3 regions of the Trichocoleus sp. DQ-A1 genome follow, and region 2 is predicted to be linked to each of the others. Evidence: predicted binding sites of a transcription regulator. Region 2 holds the regulator's gene; each other region holds the start of a gene.
The links. The regulator NtcA, encoded in region 2, controls nitrogen genes in cyanobacteria. The targets are predictions, from matches to a motif close to TTTGTANNNNNNNNTACAAA.

Region 1: NDI33_RS08570 (DUF4327 family protein) is a predicted target of NtcA. The motif match lies at 3,467-3,486, and genes of this name have one in related genera.
Region 3: NDI33_RS27030 (TIGR00300 family protein) is a predicted target of NtcA. The motif match lies at 2,489-2,508, and genes of this name have one in related genera.

What each region holds. Positions count from the first base shown of each region.
Region 1 is NZ_JAMPKE010000006.1:110,052-118,167, forward strand. It holds gene NDI33_RS08545 (DNA adenine methylase) at 1-572, opposite strand, end outside; gene NDI33_RS08550 (hypothetical protein) at 679-840, shown strand; gene NDI33_RS08555 (DUF751 family protein) at 935-1,141, shown strand; gene rbfA (30S ribosome-binding factor RbfA) at 1,193-1,594, shown strand; gene NDI33_RS08565 (glycoside hydrolase family 3 N-terminal domain-containing protein) at 1,600-3,270, shown strand; gene NDI33_RS08570 (DUF4327 family protein) at 3,566-3,808, shown strand; gene NDI33_RS08575 (hypothetical protein) at 4,230-4,622, opposite strand; gene NDI33_RS08580 (hypothetical protein) at 4,870-5,211, opposite strand; gene NDI33_RS08585 (cation diffusion facilitator family transporter) at 5,357-6,289, shown strand; gene guaA (glutamine-hydrolyzing GMP synthase) at 6,490-8,037, opposite strand.
Region 2 is NZ_JAMPKE010000043.1:32,537-40,652, reverse strand. It holds gene hisB (imidazoleglycerol-phosphate dehydratase HisB) at 1-183, opposite strand, end outside; gene fabI (enoyl-ACP reductase FabI) at 337-1,113, opposite strand; gene ntcA (global nitrogen regulator NtcA) at 1,493-2,164, shown strand; gene NDI33_RS24900 (DUF3084 domain-containing protein) at 2,410-4,011, shown strand; gene NDI33_RS24895 (pre-16S rRNA-processing nuclease YqgF) at 4,086-4,490, shown strand; gene NDI33_RS24890 (DUF3146 family protein) at 4,547-4,810, opposite strand; gene NDI33_RS24885 (GTP-binding protein) at 5,086-6,492, shown strand; gene NDI33_RS24880 (ankyrin repeat domain-containing protein) at 6,819-7,451, shown strand; gene NDI33_RS24875 (mechanosensitive ion channel) at 7,527-8,116, opposite strand, start outside.
Region 3 is NZ_JAMPKE010000057.1:270-8,385, forward strand. It holds partial or broken gene NDI33_RS27025 (Rpn family recombination-promoting nuclease/putative transposase) at 1-238, opposite strand, end outside; gene NDI33_RS27030 (TIGR00300 family protein) at 308-2,422, opposite strand; gene NDI33_RS27035 (GDSL-type esterase/lipase family protein) at 2,641-3,324, opposite strand; gene NDI33_RS27040 (hypothetical protein) at 3,449-3,718, opposite strand; gene NDI33_RS27045 (HEAT repeat domain-containing protein) at 3,876-6,500, shown strand; gene NDI33_RS27050 (HEAT repeat domain-containing protein) at 6,482-8,116, shown strand, end outside.

The DNA of each region.
Region 1 (8,116 bases), on a different contig from region 2:
TAATAAGGTGGGTCAAAGAAAACAAAATCTTCAGCGGTCTTTGCAGATTGCAAAACAGCTTCAAAAGGTCTAACATCAATCAGGGCACTCTGAAGCGCAGCGGAAACCGATCTGAGTAAAGCTGGATTACAAATCTTTGGATTTTTGTATTTCCCAATGGGAACATTAAATTCCCCTTTTGAGTTTTCTCGATATAATCCGTTAAAGCAAGTTTTGTTGAGGTAAATAAATCGAGCAGCTCTTTCTAGAGGGGTGTTAGGTTGCATCAATCGCATGCAGTAATAATACTCCTTACTATGATTCATTTGATGCTGGTGCAAGAATTCAATTAGCGGTTCTACTTCATCCCTTACACATCGGAAAACATTGACTAACTCGCCATTAATATCCGTCAAAATAGATACTTTCGGCAATAAATGAAAGAAAAGAGCGCCGCCACCCAAAAATGGCTCATAGTAAGTTGTAAATTTTGGGGGAAAATAGGGAATATATTGCTGAATTAGCTGGCTTTTCCCACCAGCCCATTTTAGAAAAGGACGCGCTATTTCTTGTTGTGTCGTCTGAGTTGACATTGCTTCTAGCTATCTAAAAAAATTAAAGCGTTTGTAACAGTTGTTGTGGAAGTGGGGGGATATGATTTAATTTAGAATACCTAGCGGGTTCGACAAGAGGAAAAAAATGACTCTCACCGCGACCAAAACACGCGATCGCTCTTATGAGTCCGTGTGTTATCGGGCAATGTGTTATGAGTCAATGGGTCGCGGTTGGACAAATATAGCGGGTAGTAACCTGCTACCACCGGACGCTTGGCGAACCATCTCTCGACGAAACCCCATTTAGGGGCGATGCCGAGCTTGTCGAACTCGCAGACAAATGTTACCAGTTAAGATGCAGTGACTTATCGCCGCTTTTTGTGTCGGCTGCTTTAAATAATATGTTTGATGGCTTTTGGGAAAATATCTCTCGCTACCCCCGCTACTTTGTCACCATTATCCTAGGGGTATTCTTTTATACCTTTGGGTGGTTGAAACCGCTACTCCAAAATCGAACCAGCGCGATCGCTTTGATGGGCTTTCTGGTGGCAGCCTTAACTTTTATTACCCTAACCCTACGGGCGATGCTGGGAGTGAGTCCGATTTAGGTAGGATGAGTAAAAGCATTGCTCACACTGTCTTAAAGGCAGCAGATGATTATGGCTACAAGTCGCCGTGTTTCTCGCGTTGCCGCATTGATTAAACGCGAAATCAGCCAAATGCTGCTAACCGAAATCAAAGATGATCGCGTGGGTGCTGGCATGGTCAGCGTCACCGATGTGGATGTGTCAGGCGACCTACAACACGCTAAAATCTTCGTCAGCATCTATGGCACCGAGGAAGCAAAGGTAGAAACGATGGCTGGGTTAAGAGCAGCAACTGGCTTTGTCCGCAGCGAACTCGGTCAACGGTTGCGACTGCGTCGGACACCAGAGTTACTGTTTCAGGAAGATCGTTCTCTGGAAAGAGGCGATCGCATTTTGTCTTTGTTGAATCAGCTTAATCAAGACCGTCCGGCTGCGAGAGTGGAAGAAGAAGACATCGTTGAGGCAGAAGATTGAAATCTGTGGCATTGCTGCCGGAGTGGGAATCGCTCTCTCTAGCAGAACAGGTAGCGCAAATGGTCGTGGTACGGGCGTCAGGCTACCTGTTCGACCACCAAATTCAGTATCCAGATTGGGAACCACCGGCGGCAGTTCTGCAACACTGGGTGCAGGATTTGGGCGTCGGGGGGGTCATTTTGTTGGGAGGCAGTGCTGGAGAATTAGCACTGCGATCGCAACAACTCCAAGACTGGGCAAAAACCCCCTTGCTGATCGCGGCTGATATTGAAGAAGGCGTCGGACAGCGCTTTTCTGGGGCAACTTGGTTTCCGCCACCGATGGCAATCGGGGCAGTATTCCGGAAAGATGCCTCTCTTGCCTTGAAATACGCCGAACAAATGGGAGGCATCATCGCCTCGGAAGCCCTCGCGATTGGCATCAACTGGGTGCTTGCGCCGGTTGTGGATGTGAATAACAATCCTAATAATCCAGTGATTAACGTCCGGGCGTTTGGCGAAAACCCAGAGGAAGTGACTCAACTAGCGTCTGCTTTCATCCGGGGGGCGAAAGCTTATCCGGTGTTAACGACTGCTAAGCATTTTCCCGGACATGGCGATACGGCGGTGGATTCCCATCTAGATTTGCCCGTCTTGCCCCATTCCCCGGCACGACTTGCTGAGATTGAGTTACTGCCGTTTCAAGAAGCAATCGGTACGGGTACAGCCTCCGGTGTAGATGCCGTAATGAGTGCCCATCTCCTGATCCCGGCTTGGGATGCCGAACGCCCTGCCACCCTTTCCCAACCGATTTTGACTCAACTGCTGCGGCAACAGCTGGGATTTGAAGGATTAATTGTTACCGATGCATTGGTGATGGGAGCGATCGCCAACCGCTATGGAGCAAATGAAGCTCCAGTCTTAGCTGTCGAAGCCGGTGCAGATATTTTGCTGATGCCAGTCGATCCTGCGGGTGCTATCCAAGCGGTGTGCGACGCGGTAGCACAGGGACGCATTTCAGAGGCGCGAATTCGTGCCTCTGTTGAGCGTATCTGGACAGCCAAGCGCCGAGTCCAACAAGGCACAGCACAACCGCCTGTAGAGGCAAGGGCGATCGCGCCTGAAGTCCAACCAGCGCCTTCACCATTCCCTCCCCATCTCCTCCAACTAGCTCAACCACACGCCCTCGCCACATCTGCCAACATCGTGCGAGAGGCGCTCGTCGTTCATGGCGAAATTCCTTTACTTCCCTGTCAGGGCAACTTACGCAACTTAATCGTGGTGGATGACACCCTGAATTGTGATTTTCTCGATAAACAAGCACCGGCTGTGGCTCTGCCAAAACAGCACGGCTATCAACTCCAACTACTCGATCCCCACACCACCTTAATTCCTGGCTGGGTGTTTTATCATAAATCGGGTTTAAATGCCCAGCCAACCCTACTCCAGCTGTTCATCCGTGGGAATCCTTTCCGAGGCAGTGCTGGCTTGACACCGTTGGCTCAGGACTTGTTTAAAAAACTCTTAGGCAATGCCGAACTCCAAGCGCTAGTGATTTACGGCAGTCCTTATCTTCTGGAACAGTTTCTCCCACACCTGCCCCCACATATCCCTTGTGTGTTTTCTTACGGACAGATGCCAGCAGCTCAGGCGATCGCCCTTGAAGTTTTGTTCGGTGCCCCAGCTCTAAGCATTTAGCAACTGTGCAGCACATTGATTAATTTTGTTAATCAATGTCATAACCGTTATCACCGATTATTTACGGTGTCTTCAATTTGAAAATACAGGCTTAATTATAAATAGATCCGTTCTTCGACAATTTCATCAGCATAAGGATATATTTTTATGTCAAAGTTCCCTGACTTTTGGAATCCTTATTAAACGAATAAATTCATTTGTAACTTGATATACTGTTCAAAAATTATTTCCGCGCTAAGCAGTATTGGATTATATTAAGTTATAGTCGTAGCTCGTTAGTTTCGAGGCTGAGACCATGACTGCTGATATAATGCCGCCTAAATCATCTGTGCAATACTCCATCGACGTTCTTCAAGAAGAAGCCCGTCAATTGGTGGAGAAAGGAATTGTGACTCGTCAGCAACCCATCTACGTTCTGTGCCAGTACATCCCTGCACGGGAGTGGGTTTGTGTTGAGTGTGAATTAGAAAGATGCAATATCTTACTCCGCGATCGCATCGGCGATCTGATGGGGCAAGAACAATGGGACAACGATTGATATTTTTTTACCTTTAAGACAATCCTACAGTTCCACTGGAAACAGTGAAACTCAGGACAAGCTTGATTCCACGCTTGTCTCAACTTAAGGAAAGACTGCTTTTATTCTTTCACCTGTTGATTCTTAATTAGCCTGGTTTGGAGAATATTCTGATTCTTTCTAGTGCGAATAATTAAGTTCGCTTCTTAGACCTATCCAAAAAGTGAAGATGCCATTCTGAGCAAAACGTTGTGGAGTGTTGGCGTAACGTTGTCATCAACAATCGCGCTGCGATCGCGCAAATCTCTTTGCAGGATCTCTGCTCAAACCGAGATGCGTGACAACACTTCAAGTCCTTCGTTTTGCTCAGCACAAACCTTCGGATAGGCTACTAGGAGCAAGCCTAATAAATGCTTTGATAAAGCTGCTAGCAATCCCCGACCTAAATCCCTGAGTTGGGGTCGCGCAGCTTTTCTAACTCAGTTCGCATTGCAGCAATTTGTGCAGTTAGCTCCTCTAGCTCCAATTGCATATCTGGCTGGGCAACCGTTGTCACCGGCGTTGTCGCAGGGCGGCTCGGAGTTCCAGAAGATTGTGTGCTAGCTGCATCATTGGCTTGCGCCATTAGAGAATTCAGGAAAGTGCGGGCTTCAAGCTCCGTAATCTCTCCTTTTTCTGCTAGTTGTTGAACCACCAGATTGACGTCTGACTTTAACAGCTCAAGATTTTGCTCTCGCTTTTGAGTGTCTTGTACGCTCTCAACTAGAGAAGCGGTTGCACCCAAAGTAACGCGAAATCCTTTTTGTACTAACTCCAGCAGATTATTAGAGTTCATTAGATAAATCAGTCAGATTGAATGAAGGTTAGACAGCCCTTAGCGATCGCTTTCGATAAATAACCGCTCGGCACCACTCACTTTTAAGTTTCTAGCTTTCGGCTTTCCGCCAAGTGAGTAAACAAACGCAGGATCTGGCGTCTTAATGCTACCATTTAGCACACACAAAGGGACATTTTGCAGACTTCTTAGGGTAGTAGCATCCGTCCTAAGAAAGAATCTAAAGAAACCATTTGCCCGCCCAGTTTTAGCCCATCTGTTCTAAATACTGATTAACATCCTCAATTAAGCGAGTAAGTTCTGCCTCCGTAGTCAGGCGAATGCGGTCATCTCGGAGGGAGATCAAAACTTTAGCGGCAAAGGGAGTCGGCCAGATATTAGGATTGCAGAAAATCTCTAGAAAGACATCCCCCGTGTATCGATATTCCATTGGTTTTTGGGGATTGGTTTTGCCGCCGCCACCTGCAATGACTTTGAGACTCTGCATCAATTGAGCGATCGCGCCTTGTAAATCTTGGGCTGCCTGGGGCGTAAAGCTGAAGGAAACAGAACCTTCAACTAAGTTGAGGATGAGTTTTGAAGAAGACATGAGCAATCAAGAGTTTTGAATTGTGAATTAACTTATCACTCATAACTTAGAACAGACAGCATTTACAAGAGGATAGATGCAAGGTGAAGCCACAAGCTTTAGACTGAATGCCATAGAACTCTAAATGGCGAGTGAGGAAAATTCTGTGGTAGCAGATAACCGCTCGGCAGTGCGGAAGGTTTTAATCATTACCCTACTGCTCAACCTGTTCGTCATGATGTTGAAGGCAGTGCTGGGGTCGTGGACGGGTTCTCTCAGCTTGCTAGCGGATGCCTTGCATAGCGTTACCGATAGCGCCAACAACATTTTGGGATTAATTGCCAGCCGATTTTCTTCACCTCAACCCGATCGGGATCATCCTTACGGACACCAGAAATTTGAAGGTGTGGGAGCGTTAGGAATTGCCGCCTTCTTAGGAATTGCCTGCTTTGAAATTCTGCAAGGGGCAATTGAGCGAATTCTCAGCGGCGGTGGTAAACCCGTCATCATTTCCCCCTCAGAGCTGTGGTTGCTGCTGATTGTGCTGGGCGTGAATATTTTTGTCACGTTCTACGAACGCCATGTTGGGCAGCAGGTAGGCAGCCCCATTTTGATTGCAGATGCCCAGCACACCATGAGCGATGTCTGGGTGACAATTGCTGTTTTGGGTGGGTTGATTGGCGTCTGGCAAGGACAGGTATTGAATCTGCCGCAACTTCAGTGGTTGGATATTATTCTCTCCTTTCCCGTTGCCTTGTTAGTGTTTCGCAGTGGTTGGAACGTGATTAAAGATAATTTGCCCTGGCTAGTCGATGAGATGGCGATCGCGCCCGAAGCCATTCATGGGATCGTCATCCAAGTTCCAGGAGTGATTAATTGTCACGAAATTGCTTCTAGAGGCGTTGTTGGGCGTCAGGTATTCATCGAAATGCACTTGATTGTAGACGTCACCGATGTAGAAACTGCCCACCAAATTACAGAAGAAGTCGAGAACCGCCTAAAAGAAAGATTTAGCCCCGTCCGAATTTTGATTCACATCGAGCCACCTGCTTACCAATCCGATCAAATTACCTACGAAGCAGAATCAAAATCTAGGTAGTTTTCCACAGATGAGGGGACTTTTCCACAGAATTTTACGAGTTTTCCACAAAAGTTAAAGAAAACATAATTTATTTCAAAATCCAGTTGAACCGCTCTTTCAAGCCAAAAAGAGACAGAGCTTTCACTCTGTCTCTTAAACTTTGCGTACCTTGGCGCTAACCTTTGGGTACCTTTGCGTTAAAAATTCTTACTACTTTATTATTCCCACTCGATAGTTCCAGGTGGCTTAGAAGTAATATCGTAAACCACTCGATTCACACCCCGAACTTCATTCACAATTCGGGTGGAAATCGTTTCCAACAAATCGTAGGGAACACGCGCCCAGTCTGCCGTCATGCCATCTTCGCTAGAAACAAAGCGCAAGACAATCGGGTAAGCGTAGGTGCGCTGATCGCCCATTACGCCTACGCTGCGGATCGGCAGCAACACGGCAAAAGCTTGCCAGAAGTCGTGGTACATCCCCTGGCGATTAATTTCCTGACGAACAATTAAGTCAGCATCCCGCAGGATATTTAACCGTTCTGCCGTCACTTCGCCTAAAATGCGAATCGCCAGTCCGGGACCAGGGAAGGGTTGCCGTTGTACAATTTCCTCTGGCAATCCAATCGAGCGACCGACTTTTCGCACTTCATCTTTGAACAATTTTCGTAAAGGTTCGATCAACTTGAAGCGCAAGTCTTTGGGCAAGCCGCCGACGTTGTGATGACTCTTAATTTTCACTGCCACCCGTTCGCCACTTTTGGGATCGACGTTCGTGTCGGCTGATTCAATCACGTCGGGGTAGAGAGTACCTTGGGCAAGGTAGTCAAAGGGGCCAAGGCGTCGAGATTCTTCTTCAAATACGCGGATAAATTCGTGCCCGATGCGGCGACGCTTTTCTTCAGGATCGCTAATTCCTTCAATTTGATTGAGGAAGCGATCGCGTGCTTGCACATACTCGACAGAAATGTGAAATTGCTCGTGGAACAGCTTCACCAACCGTTCTGGTTCATACTTACGCATGAAGCCTTGGTCGATAAATACACACGTCAGTTGGTCGCCAATTGCCTTGTGCAGCAAAAAGGCAAGCGTAGAAGAATCAACGCCGCCAGAAAGTGCTAGCAACACCCGCTTATCGCCGACTTTTGCCCGAATCTCTCGAATCGACTCCTCAACAAACGCCGCTGTTGTCCAAGTCGGTTCGCAGTCGCAGATGTGATAGACAAAGTTACGGATTAAGGCAATTCCCCCAATTGAGTGGACGACTTCGGGGTGGAACTGAACTCCGTAGAGCTTTTTCTCGTGATGAGCGATCGCTGCGGCTGGCGTATTTATCGTGTGTGCCAACACTTCAAACCCCGACGGCATCTTGGTTACAGAGTCCCCGTGGCTCATCCACATGGTCGTGCCATCTTCCACATTGGTGAGCAAATCTGTGGGATCGTCAATCAATAGCGACGCCTTGCCATACTCACCCCGGTCAGCTTTGGTGACTTCCCCACCCAATTGCTGCACCATTATCTGCATCCCGTAACAGACTCCCAGGACGGGAATCCCCAGGTTCCATATTTCCGGATCGCAATGGGGGGCACCCGTGTCATACACTGAACTTGGGCCACCAGAGAAGATAATCCCCTTGGGATTTAGCTGTCGTAGCTGTTCGGCAGTGGTGCGATAAGAAAGAACTTCCGAGTAAACTTGTGTTTCCCGAATCCGACGGGCAATCAGTTCAGAATACTGAGAGCCGAAGTCAAGAATCACAATCATTTGGCGATTTAGTTGCCCCAAATACTCGATTTGAGGCGGTGTTTCAGTCTGGAGAGTCACCGGCTTATCCTGAGTAGGT
Region 2 (8,116 bases):
TTGATGCAGCATATGGTCTAAAAACGGAATGCCAGTTTTTGCATTGCAAGTGCCATTCCCGTCTAATTTGACGGTGACGATAACATCCGTTTCGCCCGTCTTGCGGGGAACCCTTGCCATGCGAGGAGACAAAAGCTGTTCAATGCTTGGAGAAGGTGTAAATTGGCGATCGCGTGCCTGCATCGCAGATGCTCACTCAAGAAAATAAAGTTAAGTTTATTATCCTACGTTACTGAGCATTTGGGAGACGCGAAAGCCTTAAAAATGCAAAATTAAAAATTAAAAATTAGCAGAATCTTTGCTTTTTAATTTTTAATTTTTAATGTTTGATTCTTTTTACATCCCCATAATCTCGTATCCCGCATCGACATACAGCACCTGACCTGTAATGCCACTTGCCAAATCGCTACACAAGAAAGCAGCCGCATTTCCCACTTCTTTCTGAGTTACAGTGCGTCGCAGCGGTGCCACTTCCTCAACGTGATGGATCATATCCAGAATGCCACCTACCGCCGACGATGCCAAAGTACGGATGGGACCCGCCGAAATTGCATTCACGCGAATATTCTGCGGTCCTAATTCAGATGCCAGGTAACGGACACTCATTTCCAGTCCAGACTTGGCAATTCCCATCACGTTGTAGTTGGGGATCACCTTAACGCCGCCTAGATAAGTCAGCGTGACAATGCTGCCACCTTCTGTCATCAGTGGTTTTGCTGACCCAGCAAGTTGTACCAGCGAATAGGTACTAATTTCTAGAGCTTGGGTGAAGCCAGCACGAGTAGTGGTACTAAAATCACCTGATAAATCTTCCTTGTTCGCAAAAGCAAGACAATGGATCACGATGTCTAGCTTGCCCCACTTATCGCGGATGGCGTCAAATGTAGACTGAATTTGGGTCTCATTCTGGACATCGCAGGGTAAAAATAAGCTGGGGTTGAGGGGTTCTACCAACTCTGCCACTTTTTTTTCAAAGCGGCCTCGGTCGTCTGGCAGGTAAGTTACTCCTAGATTCGCACCCGCTTGGTGCAGTTGCTGAGCAATCCCCCAGGCGATCGATCGATTGTTGGCAATGCCGGTGACAAGGGCGTTTTTTCCGGTTAAATCTAGCATAAATGTCGATTTTGAAGGCAATATTAGAGGATATCCGATTTAGGGGAGTATTCAAGATCGCGATCGCCCGGAGCAAGGCTGTCTAGTACGGGTAAGGAGCGTGCCTCCTTACTCACCATGCATCCCACCCGATAGCGCAGATACTGTCAAGATATCAACATTTTCCGTCATAATCTTACTTGCCTTGAGCAGGGAGAGAACTAAAGAAGGTAGCCGGGGAAACTACTTTAAAATTTTGTATCAAATAGCACAAAAACCGCTTGGAAGTCAGTTTATCTGTGTCTAATGTCAGAAAACTCTCATAGTTGTTTTGCTATGGTTAAAGTTCCTCCGACAGAAAGTTGCAGAAGTCTGTAGGGCAGCATTTAGGAAAAAGGAAGTGGCAGTGACGCAAGATAGACCGCTAGCAGCTGTGTTCCGTCAACTGGGAGGTGGGGCGTTTCCACCCGTGGTGGAAACTTTTGAGCGGGGCAAGACGATCTTTTTCCCAGGAGACCCGGCTGAACGGGTATACTTTTTGCTCAAAGGTGCAGTAAAGCTGTCTCGCGTGTATGAAGCTGGGGAAGAAATTACCGTGGCGCTGCTGCGAGAAAACAGCGTTTTTGGAGTACTGTCCTTAATTACAGGGCATCGTTCGGATCGGTTTTATCACGCTGTAGCATTTACGCCAGTGGAGCTGCTTTCGGCACCGATCGATCAGGTAGAGCAATCGCTCAAGGATAATCCAGAGCTATCGATGTTGATGCTGCGGGGGCTTTCTTCGCGCATTTTGCAAACAGAAATGATGATTGAGACATTAGCTCACCGAGATATGGGATCGCGCTTGGTGAGTTTTCTGTTGATTCTGTGCCGTGATTTTGGCGTTCCTACCGCCAATGGAATTACGATCGATCTGAAGCTTTCTCACCAAGCGATCGCTGAAGCAATTGGCTCCACTAGGGTAACAGTCACCCGCTTACTGGGAGATTTGCGGGAGGAAAAAATGATTTCTATCCACAAGAAAAAAATTACGGTACACAACCCAGTTACACTGAGTCAGCAGTTTACTTGAAAACAGCTAGAGGCTCTGGTCAGGTTGTCGGTTAGGTTGTCGGTTAAAACGGTATGGTAGCTCAGCAGGTTATCAAGTTTTAACATTTAGTCGGGGTTGAGTTAAAAGGTCTCAGGTTTTAAGCGGATAGTTTTCAACCTTCCAACCTTTAACCTTTCCGATTTCACCTTCGATCTTTAATTCCTGTTAACCCTTTCTCTAGCCTGCAATGCGATAGGCTGTAACTGGAATGACTGTAGCAGACAATGACCGACAGTGCGCTCTTCCTAATTTTGTCTATTTTAGTGTTGGGAAGCGTCATCGCAACGGTAGGCGATCGCATTGGCACGCGCGTGGGAAAAGCACGCCTGTCGTTGTTCAATCTGCGTCCCCGCAAAACAGCTGTTTTGGTAACGATTCTGACGGGGCTAACGATTTCTGCCTCAACACTAACAATCATCTTCGCGACCAGCGAACAATTGCGGATTGGAGTTTTTAGACTTCAAGAAGTGCAGAAAAAACTCAAGACAGCAAGTAAGGATATTGCTAAAGCGAACGAGCAGAAACGGAAAACCGAAAGCGAACTTGCTAAAACCGCCGCCCAAAAAGAGCAAGTCGAAAAGGAACTCGCTCAAGCTCGCACCCAGCAATCTGTCGCTCAGCAGCGCTTAGATGCGATTAATCGATCTTTGGCAGCTGCGCTGGCTAAACAAGGCCAGACGGAGGCGCAACTAAATCAAACTCAAAGCGAACTGAGTCGGGTCGCCAGCAGCTTTCAGCAAACCCAAAAACAGCTGACCTCTGTCTCTGGGCAAGCGAAGACGCTACGTTCGGAAATCCAACAACTTCAAGCAGAACGCCAAGAATTGCTCCAGCAGCGAAATCAAGTCAGAGCTGAAATTACTGAATTCAAAGCGAAAGTGACTCAGCGCGACCAAAAAATTGCCCAGCAAGACCGAGCAATTAGCCAACGCGATGAGCAAATTCTCAAGCGGGATCAAGCCCTTGTCGAACTTGATGAGAAACTTGCTGCCTTTCGGAAGAGCCTGAGCGATCGCGATGAGCAAATTGCCCAGCGAGACAAAGCCTTATCTCTACTTGACAACAAAATTTCTCAACGAGATGAGGTGATTGCCCAGCGAGAAAATCGCCTTAAAGAACTCGAAAAACAACAAGCTTCCCTAGAGCAGGAAGTGGCAACCTTAGAACAGTATTACCAGTCTTATCAAACTTTGCGTCAGGGTAGTCTGGCACTGCTGCGCGGTCAGGTTCTGGCGGCTGGCGTTTTTCGTATTGTCGAGCCAGCCGCAGCCCGACAGGTCATTGAGCAGCTGTTACGGGAAGCGAATCGGACAGCGATTAAAGCGACCCAACCCGGTCTCAACAAGGTGGCGAACGAACGGGTCGTGCAAATTACAGAGGCACAAGTAGAGCAACTGATCAACCAGATTCAGGATGGTCGAAACTATGTAGTCCGAGTTTTTTCGGCTGGTAACTATGTCCAGGGAGAAAAGCAGGTACAAGTCTTTGCAGACGCCGCACCCAATCAAGTTGTATTCCGCACTGGTGAAGTCGTAGCAACGACATCTGCCGATCCTTCAAACATGACCGACCAACAAATTCGGCAGCGGATTGACCTGCTGCTTGGAGCATCCCAGTTCCGAGCTACTCGCGCGGGGATTTTGGGCGATACAGTTCAGGTTGGCGATAATCGAATTGTTAGCTTGATTCGGTTTATCGAGCAGTTGAAAAAGCACAATAAGCCGATTTCTCTGAAAGCGGTCGTGGCTGAGGACGCCTATATTGCCGGACCCATGAAATTAAATTTGGAGGCGGTTGAAGACGGAGAAGTTGTGGTCAGGATGTAATTTATTAGTCATTAGTGATGAGATGATGACTAATGGCAATTAACCATTTGTAAATTAGCGATTAGCCAATTCAGATGATTTTAGGGTTCGATCCAGGGCGCGATAAGTGTGGTTTAGCCGTAGTGGGGAAAGACAATTCTCTGCATTACCACCAGGTTGTACCAGCAGAAGCAGCGATCGCAACGATCCTTGACTTATGTGAAGAGTACCCAATTGATACTCTGGTGATGGGCGATCAAACCACTTCCAAAAGTTGGAAAAAGAAACTTCAGCAATTTCCAACGTCGGTGCCAATTGTCCTGGTAGATGAGCGCTACAGTACATTGGAAGCACGCGATCGCTATTGGCAAATGTACCCTCCCCAAGGTTTAGGACGCCTGATTCCCCAAGGGATGCGGAGTCTACCCCGACCAATCGATGACATTGTTGCCATCCTCCTCATCGAAAGATACATGAAGCAACGAGAGACGAGGAACTAGGAAACTCTGTCATTCTTAACTTTCTTAATTTAAACTGAACTCAAAACTCAAAACTTTTAAAGTTCCGCCCGGATCGTAAACGCATAGTCCCCTCCAGGCTCTAGCTGGTAATCTTTCTGTTCTAAAAATCGACCCAGAGGTTCCTGAATTAAAGCGCGTCCCAAAGAAGGTGTCACCGACAATTGACCCTGTCGGAAACACCACTGGAACTGCCATTCATATTCTGCCGCCGTGACTTCCCCTGCTAGAAAGCCCCGTTGCCAGGAAAGATGGGTAATTCGGACGTGGGCAGTAGTTTGAGGTAAACGCTTAGAACTCACAATCGCTGTGCCGATCAAATACCTTCATTCAGCAACAATACTAAACTTATTGCGATCGCCTTCGAGATAACATCATTCTCACAGCTGATACTGAGCTGGCACGAACCGAGTAAAAATATCCCTCTGGATATGGAAAGTGCCAGACTAGATCGGTATTGACTAGGATGAAAGAAGAGTAACATCTGAGCAAAAAAGGTGCAATTTTGAGTCGTTTATCGTCTGACCGAACCCCAAATGCCAGCCAGTTCCCTTCACAAACCCCGGACGCGACAGATTTGGATCGGGAACTAGATAACGCCATTTTGAGCTTTGATGACATCCAAGCAGAACTGAATTACAAAAAGGCGCAAAATGCTCTGCGAGACTTGGTAGATAACCTGGATCTCACTCCTCAAGAGCGGACGGGACTGGAATCCGAGATTAATGATTTGGCAACGATGCTGGAGAAGCTAGATCGCTCAGTCGTCCAGATTGCCGCCTTTGGGATGGTGGGACGGGGTAAATCTTCAGTACTGAACGCCTTATTAGGTCAGAACGTGTTTGAAACGGGACCGCTTCATGGCGTCACCCGCACCCATCAAGGTGCCAGCTGGCAACTGACTCAGGAGAATGAGACGGGAAGCGTCAGCGATATCCTACGAGTCACGCTGCCGAGTGCGGGCAATTCCCAAATCGAGCTAATTGACACCCCTGGAATTGACGAAGTAGACGGAGAAACCCGCGAAACCTTAGCCAGACAAGTTGCCAGACAAGCAGACTTGCTGCTGTTTGTCATTTCGGGCGACATGAACAAGGTGGAATACGAGGCGCTCTCGCAATTGCGGGAAGTCGGTAAACCGATGTTGCTGGTATTTAACAAAATTGACCAGTATCCGGATGCCGACCGGATGGCGATTTATCGCAAAATTCGGGATGAACGGGTGCGGGAATTGCTCTCACCGGATGAAATTGTAATGGTTGCTGCCTCTCCCCTGGTGGCGCAGGCGGTTCGCCGTCCTGACGGAACGAGGGCAGTGCAGCGACGACCGGGAACGCCCCAAGTTCTGGATTTGAAGCTGAAAATTCTGGAAATTTTGCACCGAGAAGGCAAGGCTTTGGTAGCGCTCAACACCATGCTGTATGCCGATGATGTGAACGAACAGATGATTGCTAGGAAGATGCAGATTCGCGATGAAAGTGCGAATCAGATCATCTGGAAAGGGGTGATGACGAAGGCAGTTGCGATCGCCCTCAACCCGGTCACGGTTGTCGATCTTCTCAGCGGTGCCGTCATCGACGTGGCAATGATTCTCACCTTATCTAAACTCTACGGCATCCCCATGACCCAGCCGGGAGCGGTGGGACTGCTACAAAAAATTGCCATCAGTATGGGCGGAATTAGTGCTAGCGAACTTTTGGCAACTTTGGGACTGAGTTCCCTGAAAAGTCTCTTAGGACTCTCCGCACCCGCAACGGGTGGGGTGTCTTTAGGTCCCTATCTATCAGTTGCCGTGACTCAGGCAGGTGTTTCAGGGGTTTCTTCTTACGGGATTGGACAAGTCACTAAGACTTACTTGGCGAACGGCGCTTCCTGGGGTCCCGATGGCCCAAAAGCCGTGGTAAGTCGCATTCTGACTTCACTGGATGAAGCCTCAATTTTGAATCGGATTAAGAATGAGTTGAGTGCAAAGTTAGTGAATTAAAACAAGCGATCGCTCTTTTTAAAAACAAGCGATCGCTTGTTTTTTATTACTTGAAATTCATCTAATTCGATTTATAAACACATCGATCAGTGCAACTGATCGATGTGTTTTATTTAGCTCGAATATACTTATAATAAAATGCTTGTTTTGTGCATGTTAAAGTCATAATATAGTAATTGTATTTGTCTGACTAGACGTTGTAGTTGGAGCGCGGAGGACAATGTCCTCTGCGCGAGTTCCAGAAAAGGTACTAAAAAGCAAATCAAAATATAGATATTATAAATAAATTGTAAACTCTCTTTTTTCCAACCTCTATAGCAAAAAGAATGGAAGATAAGTCTTTATTAGATGATATTAACCAAGCTTTCTCAGCCTTCAAAAAGCCTTTGATCATCCCTATTCTTCCAAAAAAGGGAGTTATTGAGGGTGAATATTTAGCGATTCAGCGAGATTTTGGTGAAGTTTTAAAAGATGAAATGAGCGACGAGCAATGCTCAATGATGATCTGTGATTACTCGCTCATTTCGGATGAAGCTTTGTGTTACTTTCTCCCCAGGCTAGCCAGAAGTGTTTTGCAAGAGAGAGGTTTTTCAGACTTATTTTGCAGCCGAATTGAAAAAATCAATGAGATTTTCCTAAATCGAGAGCAAAAAGCTATACTGAATCGCCTTATTATTACCCTTAAAGATATTGAAAAAGAATTAGAACTAGAGGAAAAGCATGAACTAGAACAGTCTTGGGCAGACTGGGAAGAGTCTTTAGGACAAAGTCAGAATGAAAATGACAAACTCTTATTGGCTATAGCTAGAAACAATATTGATGAGGTTAAAAGCTTAATTAACCAAGGGGCTAATGTAACAGAACAAGACAAGAATGGAAACTCACCCTTAGATATTGCCAAGTATAAAGGACACACCAAAATACTTGAGTTGCTCAAGCAAGCAGGTACTAAGGAATGATGGTGCGTGAGGAACATTTGAAAAGGGTGGACACGGATGCCCACCCTACGTTTAACTGACCAAGAAAATTTGTGATTAGCGAGGCGTTTTATCTTCTTTAAAGGATGCCAGCCATTCGCGGACTTGCCCAGCCGCAACATCACGGCTACCCAACCCGAAAGCCAAGGCGATCGCTACTGCAATTGCTCCCAAAAGCAGTCCAAAAGCTAAGTTAACGATATCGCTAGCAATTCCCATCTGTTGCAGCGCCATTGCTGAAACCAGGGCGATAATCGCAATCCGAGCAGTTTGTCCGAGTATCCGCGCTTGGCGAGTACCGGAACTGGTAATCAAGTTAAAGGCGAGGTTCGCGAGATACAGACCAATCGCAAACACCACCAAACCGGCGAGAATGCGACCTAATATCACCACAATGCCGCTGACCAACAGAGTCAGCGCCGGAATTTGCAGAATATTGGTTGCTGCTACTGTCGCAAACAGCATAATGCCAACCAATACCACAATCCCGGCGAGTTCTGACGGGGTGCGGGTGGGAGGCGTCGGTTCCTGAAGGATAGTTTCTTGTCCGGTAGGCGGTACCTGTGCCTCTGGAGCCGGAGGTAGAATTGGCGTGGCGCGGGTGTAAGGCTTAGATTGGAGTCCCAGCCAGTAGAAAATATTGTTGA
Region 3 (8,116 bases), on a different contig from region 2:
CAAAAAAGCGCTGATAGAACCTTGGATCGCGTTGAAATTGGACTTCTACAAAATAAATGGGTTGGTCGGCAGAATCGTCAGAGGGTAGAAATAAACCATCGATACGAAAAGCAGTTTGTTTAACTTCAACTGAAGTGAATTGATAGGTGTTACCCGTTGAAGCAGGTTGACCAATCAATTCAAAGAAGATGCTGGGAAAAGCTTGGAATAGTTGATAGAAAATGCTGTCTGTTTTCACGCTTTCAGAGCCACTATTGGAAAAAAAAATAGGGCGGGCACTGCCCACCCTATCGTGTTTACACAATAATTAAGCTGATTGAGCAATGTGATAAGGACTGGTTAACTTATCCAGCTGTTGCACTAACAGACTGAGGAATAACCCGACATCGGTGACGACGCCGACGGATTCGACAGAACCGCGATCGCTCAATTTGGTGACAACGGCTGGGTTAATATCTACGCAGACCATCTTCACCCCGGCTGGTGTCATATTTCCCACTCCAATTGAGTGCAGCATCGAAGAGAGCATCAAAATCATGTCTGCACCTTGCAGCAGTTGGGAATACTCTTCCTGAGCTTTAATTAAGTCCATCTGAGTATCTGGCAGGGGGCCATCATCGCGGATGGAACCGGCAAGGCAGAAGGGAACGCCATTGCGGACGCACTCGTACATGACACCGCTGTTGATCGCACCGTTCTCAACAGCTTTGGCAATACTGCCATAACGGCGAATCGTGTTAATTACTTTCAGGTGATGGCGGTGTCCCCCGCGAACAGCGACGCCGCGTTTCATATCCACACCCAGCGAGGTTCCCAGCATGGATTGCTCAATGTCGTGGACAGCGATCGCATTTCCTCCCAGCAACGCCTGCACATAACCTTGCCGAATCAGATGCGTCAGGTGTTCGGCACCGCCAGTATGAATCACTACTGGCCCTGCTGTTACCACAACTTTACCGCCAGCATCGCGGATTTTGCGAAGTTCCCAGGCAACTTGTTCCACCACCAATTCCACGCGGCGTTCGCTGGAAACTCCGGCAGACATAAAACTGAATTCTTGGGTGTTGCGCTGTTCGCGGGATTCCGTCTTCCGCACCGTGCGGATACCGACGACATCAACCACCACCTGTTCGCCAAGTTCTAAATCCCGCAGCAGTTTACACCGTGCTACCCGTCCGTTGGGAGTTTGGGTAATAGCGATCGCGCCATCCATGCGTTGCTCTTGCACCCGCACCCACTCCCCATTGATTCTGACTTCTGTGGGATAAATGGTGGACACATAGAAATCATCTGGAGCCACCCCAGCTTGGATGACATCTTCCAGCTTGGCATCACGCTCATCTTGGGGCAAATTCACCGCACCCAAATCGATAAGCTGCGACAAAATCGCTTCCATCACATCATGGGAAGGAGCCGACACTTTTACCTCCGCAGAGGAGGTACTTTGCCGTTGCTCTCCCAGACTGAAGTTAAGAACCTGGAAGCTACCCCCATTTTCTACGACTAAATCTAAAGCACGGTTGATTAAGCCGGAGTCTAGCAAATGCCCTTCTAGACGAATCGTGCGGCTTTCCACCGAGACATTGGCATGGACTTCTTCTCGGACGGGTTCTGTCACCCGTAGCGTCAGGCACTTGGCAGCACCACCGGCTTTCAAAAATTCTGTCAGCGGTGTTTCGATAACTTGGAATCCAACATCGGCAAGGCGTTTTTTGAGTGCCTCACTCGCCTTATTCATCACCACAACGTGGTCAATATTCACAGCGTTGCAGGCGAAATTTACCGCATCCGCTTCCTCAATGGCAATCCGCTTCTCCGGCGCAACTCGCATTTCAATCAAGCGGTTGGTGTAAGAATCAAATGCGGGGGGGTAATACAGCAAATAGCCGCCACTCAGGGGACAGAAGCAGGTATCCAGATGATAGAACCGCTCATCCATCAATCGCAACGATAGCACTTCGATGTCGAGCCACTTTGCCAACAACGGGTGAGAATCGAGTTCTGAGCGGAAGCCGTATCCCGCCCACAACCAGCGCCCCTCTCGATCCAGCAGCGCATCGCCCGCGCCTTCAAACGGCAAGTCTTTAGGCAGTTCATGCACCTTATAGCCTTTTTCCTCAAACCATTGCTTGAAATAAGGCTCCTCACCCTGCCGCTCTTTGTGGAAGAAGCGGCTCAGGACGACGGTATCTCCCAGCACCAGCCCAGCATTGGCTGTAAACACCATATCAGGCACACCGCGTTGGGGTGCAACCAAATCGACAATGGCATGGTCTTTGAGGACGTAGTGAAGCTTTTGCCATTGCTCGACGGCGCGATCGCGCGAGGATTTGTGAATATTGCCCTCCATCCAGGGATTAATCACATAATCCACGTCGTAATGGTCGGGAGCGCACATGAGGAAGCGGATCGAGGAGGTCATAAAAGAATCTCTAGTGAAATAGACAAGGGCAAACTCTTATTGGATACAGACTTTCCATGATCCAATTCTGTAGGACTTGTTACGAAATCTTTACCTCTTATTTGTAACAGCGAAAGTCAGCTCTAGAGGCTAATGTCTATTTTATTCTTTTACAACCCAAGGGGCTTGACAAAAAGTGATTTAGTGGGAATATTTAACAGTTTGAGAGCAAGTCGCTCCTATGTTTGATTAGCACTCCGTCGATATTGCAACAAGGTTGGAGGCCAAGTAGCCTGGGCTAATAAGGGCTGTAAATTTTTAGCAACGCGGGAAGCTAAAAGCTGGTGTCCGGCGGCATTTGGATGAATGATATCTTCCTGGCGATTTTTTGGATTATCGACAATTCCAGTTAAAACCTGCGGAATTAAATAAGCCTGTGTATCTTTAGCAACACGCTGATAAAGTTCGTCATATTCATCTTCTATGTAGCCGAGATTGATTCCTAGCAGCACAACAATTGCTTTTTGTTGTTGAATCGAAGTGACAATTTGTCGCAAGTTCTGTTCTGTCTCTGTTTTAGGAATTTTTCGCAGAAAATCGTTTCCGCCTAATTCAACAATTACCAGCCAAGGTTCTGCCGCGATCGCATCTTTTTGTAAGCGACTCAACCCCATAGCGGTTGTATCGCCGCTAACACCGCGATTCAGTATTGGCAAACCGAGTTGACGACTCAACACGCTGGGAAAAGCTTCTGTCTTGTCCACGCCATATCCAGAGGCGATGCTATCGCCTAAAACAATAACTTGCTTACCAACACCGGCTTTGAGGTTTTTGACATCATCGAAGTTGTTGCCGCAACTGGTAACAACCAGTAGGGAAGCAAACAGCAAACTAAAGAACCACACCCATCGGCGTTTTTTCATACAGTTTTCCAATTCAACTCAACGATATTGCAGATGGTTAGCGGTAGGGGCGAAGAAGAAAGCGCGATCGCTTATGCCACTTAACCGAAAATTATTAATGCGAATGCTTCGCCCCGCGCTTCGTCTACTGACCACTTTTTTCGGCGCGGTAAGCATCGATAATCAAATAAACGCCTTGCGCCAACATCATAAGGATGACTAATGGCAAGGATGTTCCCGACATAACTGAAATAATGCCCCCGATATCAATCAATCCTGCTTGGACAAGAAATGATACAGCGCTGGCTTTCTTAAGATTAACTGAGTCTAAGGACAGGATAAAAACAAGTAAGAGTAAAGCTTGATATTCTGGGTTTTCAACTATAAGTAAATATTTGAACAGGTTGGTGGTCATTTGTGGAATTGCTGAACCTTACAATTCCACGAAAGCGAATCGCCTGGAGAAACCGCCGAACTCTTAGGGACAGAGATTAAGTGACCCTTTCTGACCCTCATCAAACCGTGACGCCGCCTAAGCTATTAATATCCGCAACTGTTCTTTTCCGTTGACTATGGCTGAAATCCGCAATCGCAACAGCGTTCAGGTAAACGAGGCTGGAAAGCAGAAACTCATGGACGCTAAAGCTGCTAAACGCAATTACAAAGGCAGGCGTTGGACTTATTTGGACATTGCTACAGCAGCATCGGTGAGTGAAAAGACGGTTAAGCGGTTTTTCTCAGGGAACGAAGATGTTGACTATGAGAGTGCGATCGCGATCGCATCCTCCCTAAATTTAGAACTAGCAGAGTTAATCGATCCGAAAAAACCGAATCCCCCAGATACAACGCCAGAAAACCCGATTGACTGGGGCGATATCTGCCACAAAATGCTGGAGGAACAGCTGAAGCGTTACCAATTCCGGCGACAGGCGACGGGTGCGGGGTTGGGGCATGAGGTGGGTATTTATGTGCCACTGGGTTTGGTGAAACCGACGACTCAGCCGCGACGGAGTGAGGAGTCTTGCCCATCCCCAGATGAGGGGCGGTTGCAATATCAGCTGAATGAGAAGGAAATTGAGAAGCGGTTTGAGGCGGATGCGTTTCTCCGGGAGGTAATTGAGGCGGGGGAAGGCAAGATGATTGCCATTATTGGGGAACCGGGGGCGGGGAAAAGTACGTGGTTAGAGCAAATTGCCCGTCATCTCAAGGATTCAGAAAATGTTTCCCGGTTGCCGATTTGCATTCAGCTGGGGAGTCTGGATGGGAAAACTTTGGAAGAGTATTTACTCCAGGTTTGGCTGAAGGAGGCGCTGTCTCTTCAAGGAATGGTGGTATCAGCGCAAATGCAAACTGAGTTAATGCAGTTGTTTAATTCTCATCAGGTGTGGTTGCTGTTGGATGGGGTGGATGAAATACGGGCGGATACATCCACGGGGGCAAATTCGCCCCTACAAGGAATTGCACATCAGCTGAGGGGTTGGGTGGCACAGGCGCAAACCCTTTTAACCTGTCGGCTGAATGTTTGGCAGGCGAACGATCGGGTAGTGCCCAATTGTGATATCTATCGCACCCTGGATTTTGACGATCCGCAGGTGGGGGAGTTTATTGGGGAGTGGTTTGCTAGGGCGGAGAAACCCCAGTTAGGGAAGCAGTTATGGGAGAATTTAGGGGAAACGGGGCGGGAACGAATTCGAGATTTGATTAGAAATCCCTTGCGGTTGGCGCTGTTGTGTCAAACCTGGGCGGTGAAGCAAGGGGAGTTACCGAAGACGAAAGCGACGCTTTATCAGCGATTTCGAGAGGATTTCTATGAGTGGAAAAAAAACGAGTTTCCTATAGGCTGGCAGCAACGGCAGGAGTTGAATGCAGCGTTGGGAAGGTTGGCAGTTGCCGCAATTGAGAATCAGACACCGCTGAGGGAGTCGCTAGCTTATCAGCTGATGGGGGAATGTCTGTTTGAGTTAGCGCAGCAGATTGGTTGGCTGAATCTGGTGTACCGAGATGCGGAAACTGATGAACCTGTCTATGCGTTCTATCATCTGACGTTTCAGGAATATTTTGCAGCGCTAGCGATTGAAGATTGGCACTTTTTCTTGACTCACGACAATGACAATCCTCAACCGTTACTGGGCAATATTTACCGCATTTTTGAGCCGCAGTGGAAAGAGGTAATTTTGCTATGGCTGGGGCGAGAGGATGTGGAAAGGGAGCAGAAAGAGAAGTTTATTCAAGCATTGGTAGAGTTTGAAGATGGGTGCAGATACTACTTTTATGGGGATCGAGCCTATTTTCTAGCCTCAGATGGGGTTGCGGAGTTTCAGGATTGTCCTTGGGCAGATGAAATAGTAACGCAAATCGTTACGTGGGGCTTTGGTTATTACAACACTGACAAACAAGAATGGCAGATATATCTCGAACCGCTTGCCAAGGCAGCGAGAGCATCGCTGTTACACACTAACTGTAGCCTTGTCATTAATAAACTCATCAACTTACTGCAAACCACAGAAAATGAGTCAACCCGTAGGAGTGCTGCCGAGAGTTTGGGGAAAATTGGCACGGGAAACGAACTAGCAATTGCTGGGTTACTCCGGATTCTGGAAACCACAGAAAATGAGGATACTCGTTGGATGGTTGCCAACAGTTTGGAGAAAATTGACCCAGGAAACGAAGTGGCAATTGCTGGGTTACTCCGGATTCTGGAAACCACAGAAAATGAGTATACCCGTTGGAAGGCTGCCGAGAGTTTGGGGGAAATTGGCACGGGAAACGAAGTGGCAATTGCTGGGTTACTCCGGATTCTGGAAACCACAGAAAATGAGTATACCCGTAGCAGGGCTGCCTATAGTTTGGGGGAAATTGGCACGGGAAACGAAGTGGCAATTGCTAGGTTAGTCCGGATTCTGGAAACCACAGAAAATGAGGATACCCGTAGGAGTGCTGCCGAAAGTTTGGGGAAAATTGGCACGGGAAACGAACTAGCAATTGCTGGGTTACTCCGGATTCTGGAAACTACAGAATCTGAGTCTACCCGTAGGGGGGCTGCCGATATTTTGGGTGAAATTGGCACGGGAAATGAAGTGGGAATTGCTGGGTTAGTCTGGATTCTGGAAACTACAGAAGATGAGGATACCCGTAGGGGGCTGCCTATAGTTTGGGGAAAATTGGCACGGGAAACGAAGTGGCAATTGCTGGGTTAGTCCGGATTCTGGAAATCACAGAATCTGAGGCTACCCGCTGGACGGCTGCCGAGAGTTTGGGGAAAATTGACCCAGGAAACGAAGTGGCAATTGCTGGGTTACTCCGGATTCTGGAAACCACAGAAAATGAGTATACCCGTAGGAGTGCTGCCTATAGTTTGGGGGAAATTGGCACGGGAAACGAAGTGGCAATTGCTGGGTTACTCCGGATTCTGGAAACCACAGAAAATGAGTATACCCGTAGCAGGGCTGCCTATAGTTTGGGGGAAATTGGCACGGGAAACGAAGTGGCAATTGCTAGGTTAGTCCGGATTCTGGAAACCACAGAATCTGAGGATACCCGTAGCAGGGCTGCCTATAGTTTGGGGAAAATTGGCACGGGAAACGAAGTGGCAATTGCTGGGTTAGTCCGGATTCTGGAAATCACAGAATCTGAGGGGACCCGTAGCAGGGCTGCCGAAACTTTGGGGAAAATTGGCGTCGGAAACCAAGTGGCAATTCCTGGGTGGTTAGTCCGGATTCTGGAAATCACAGAATCTGAGGCTACCCGCTGGACGGCTGCCGAGAGTTTGGGGAAAATTGACCCAGGAAACGAAGTGGCAATTGCTGAGTTAGTCCGGATTCTGGAAACCATAGAATCTGAGTATACCCGTAGCAGGGCTGCCGAGAGTTTGGGGAAAATTGACCCAGGAAACGAAGTGGCAATTGCTGAGTTAGTCCGGATTCTGGAAACTACCGAAGATGAGTATACCCGTTGGAGGGCTGCCTATAGTTTGGGGGAAATTGACCCAGGAAACGAAGTGGCAATTGCTGGGTTACTCCGGATTCTGGAAACCACAGAATCTGAGGATACCTGTGGGAAGGCTGCCTATAATTTGGGGAAAATTGGCACGGGAAACGAGGTGGCAATTGCTGGGTTACTCCGGATTCTGGAAACCACAGAATCTAAGGATACCCGTAAGAGGGCTGCCGAAAGTTTGGAGAAAATATTACAAAACCGCCAGATGTCGTCAGATGTCTCAGCTTTGCAGCACTGTCTAACACATGAAGTTTATGAAAGCAATTTTGACCTCTTCAAGAAATGTTACAAAATTATCTGGCAGTGCGCTCAAACTCTGCCTTACCCAACCTTTTATCAAGCTTGGCATCATCCACGTATCACTCCCCATCAAGAGGTTGCAGAAACTACCGAAGTTGGTTTCACTTCCTTCCCCCAATGCCATAACTTAGCAGTATTACCCGAACTTTTTAACACCGCCATCAACAACAATCCTCATCTGAGGGACAAAGTACAACCCATTTGCATCGACGGCAGCAAATTCGAGAACCCAGATAATCCCGCCTCAGAAATTTACGCCGAGATGGTAATGCAAGGCTGTCCCGAACGTCAAAAAGGGGAACCGGAAACGATGCAAGCTCTGAAAGTTTATTGGCAGCTAAAATGTCAGGAAGTCTTCCTAATTTTTTACGAAGATACAAGTGGTGAACCGCCCCAAGGCTTCAGTCAAACTTTCCTCACATCTCTGAGCAAATTTCATAACGCGAGGAGAATTTGTGTAGTGAGCGAACAGCCTTGTAATCTCCAAACATTCTCTCCCAGCCAGCCAAATTTAGTT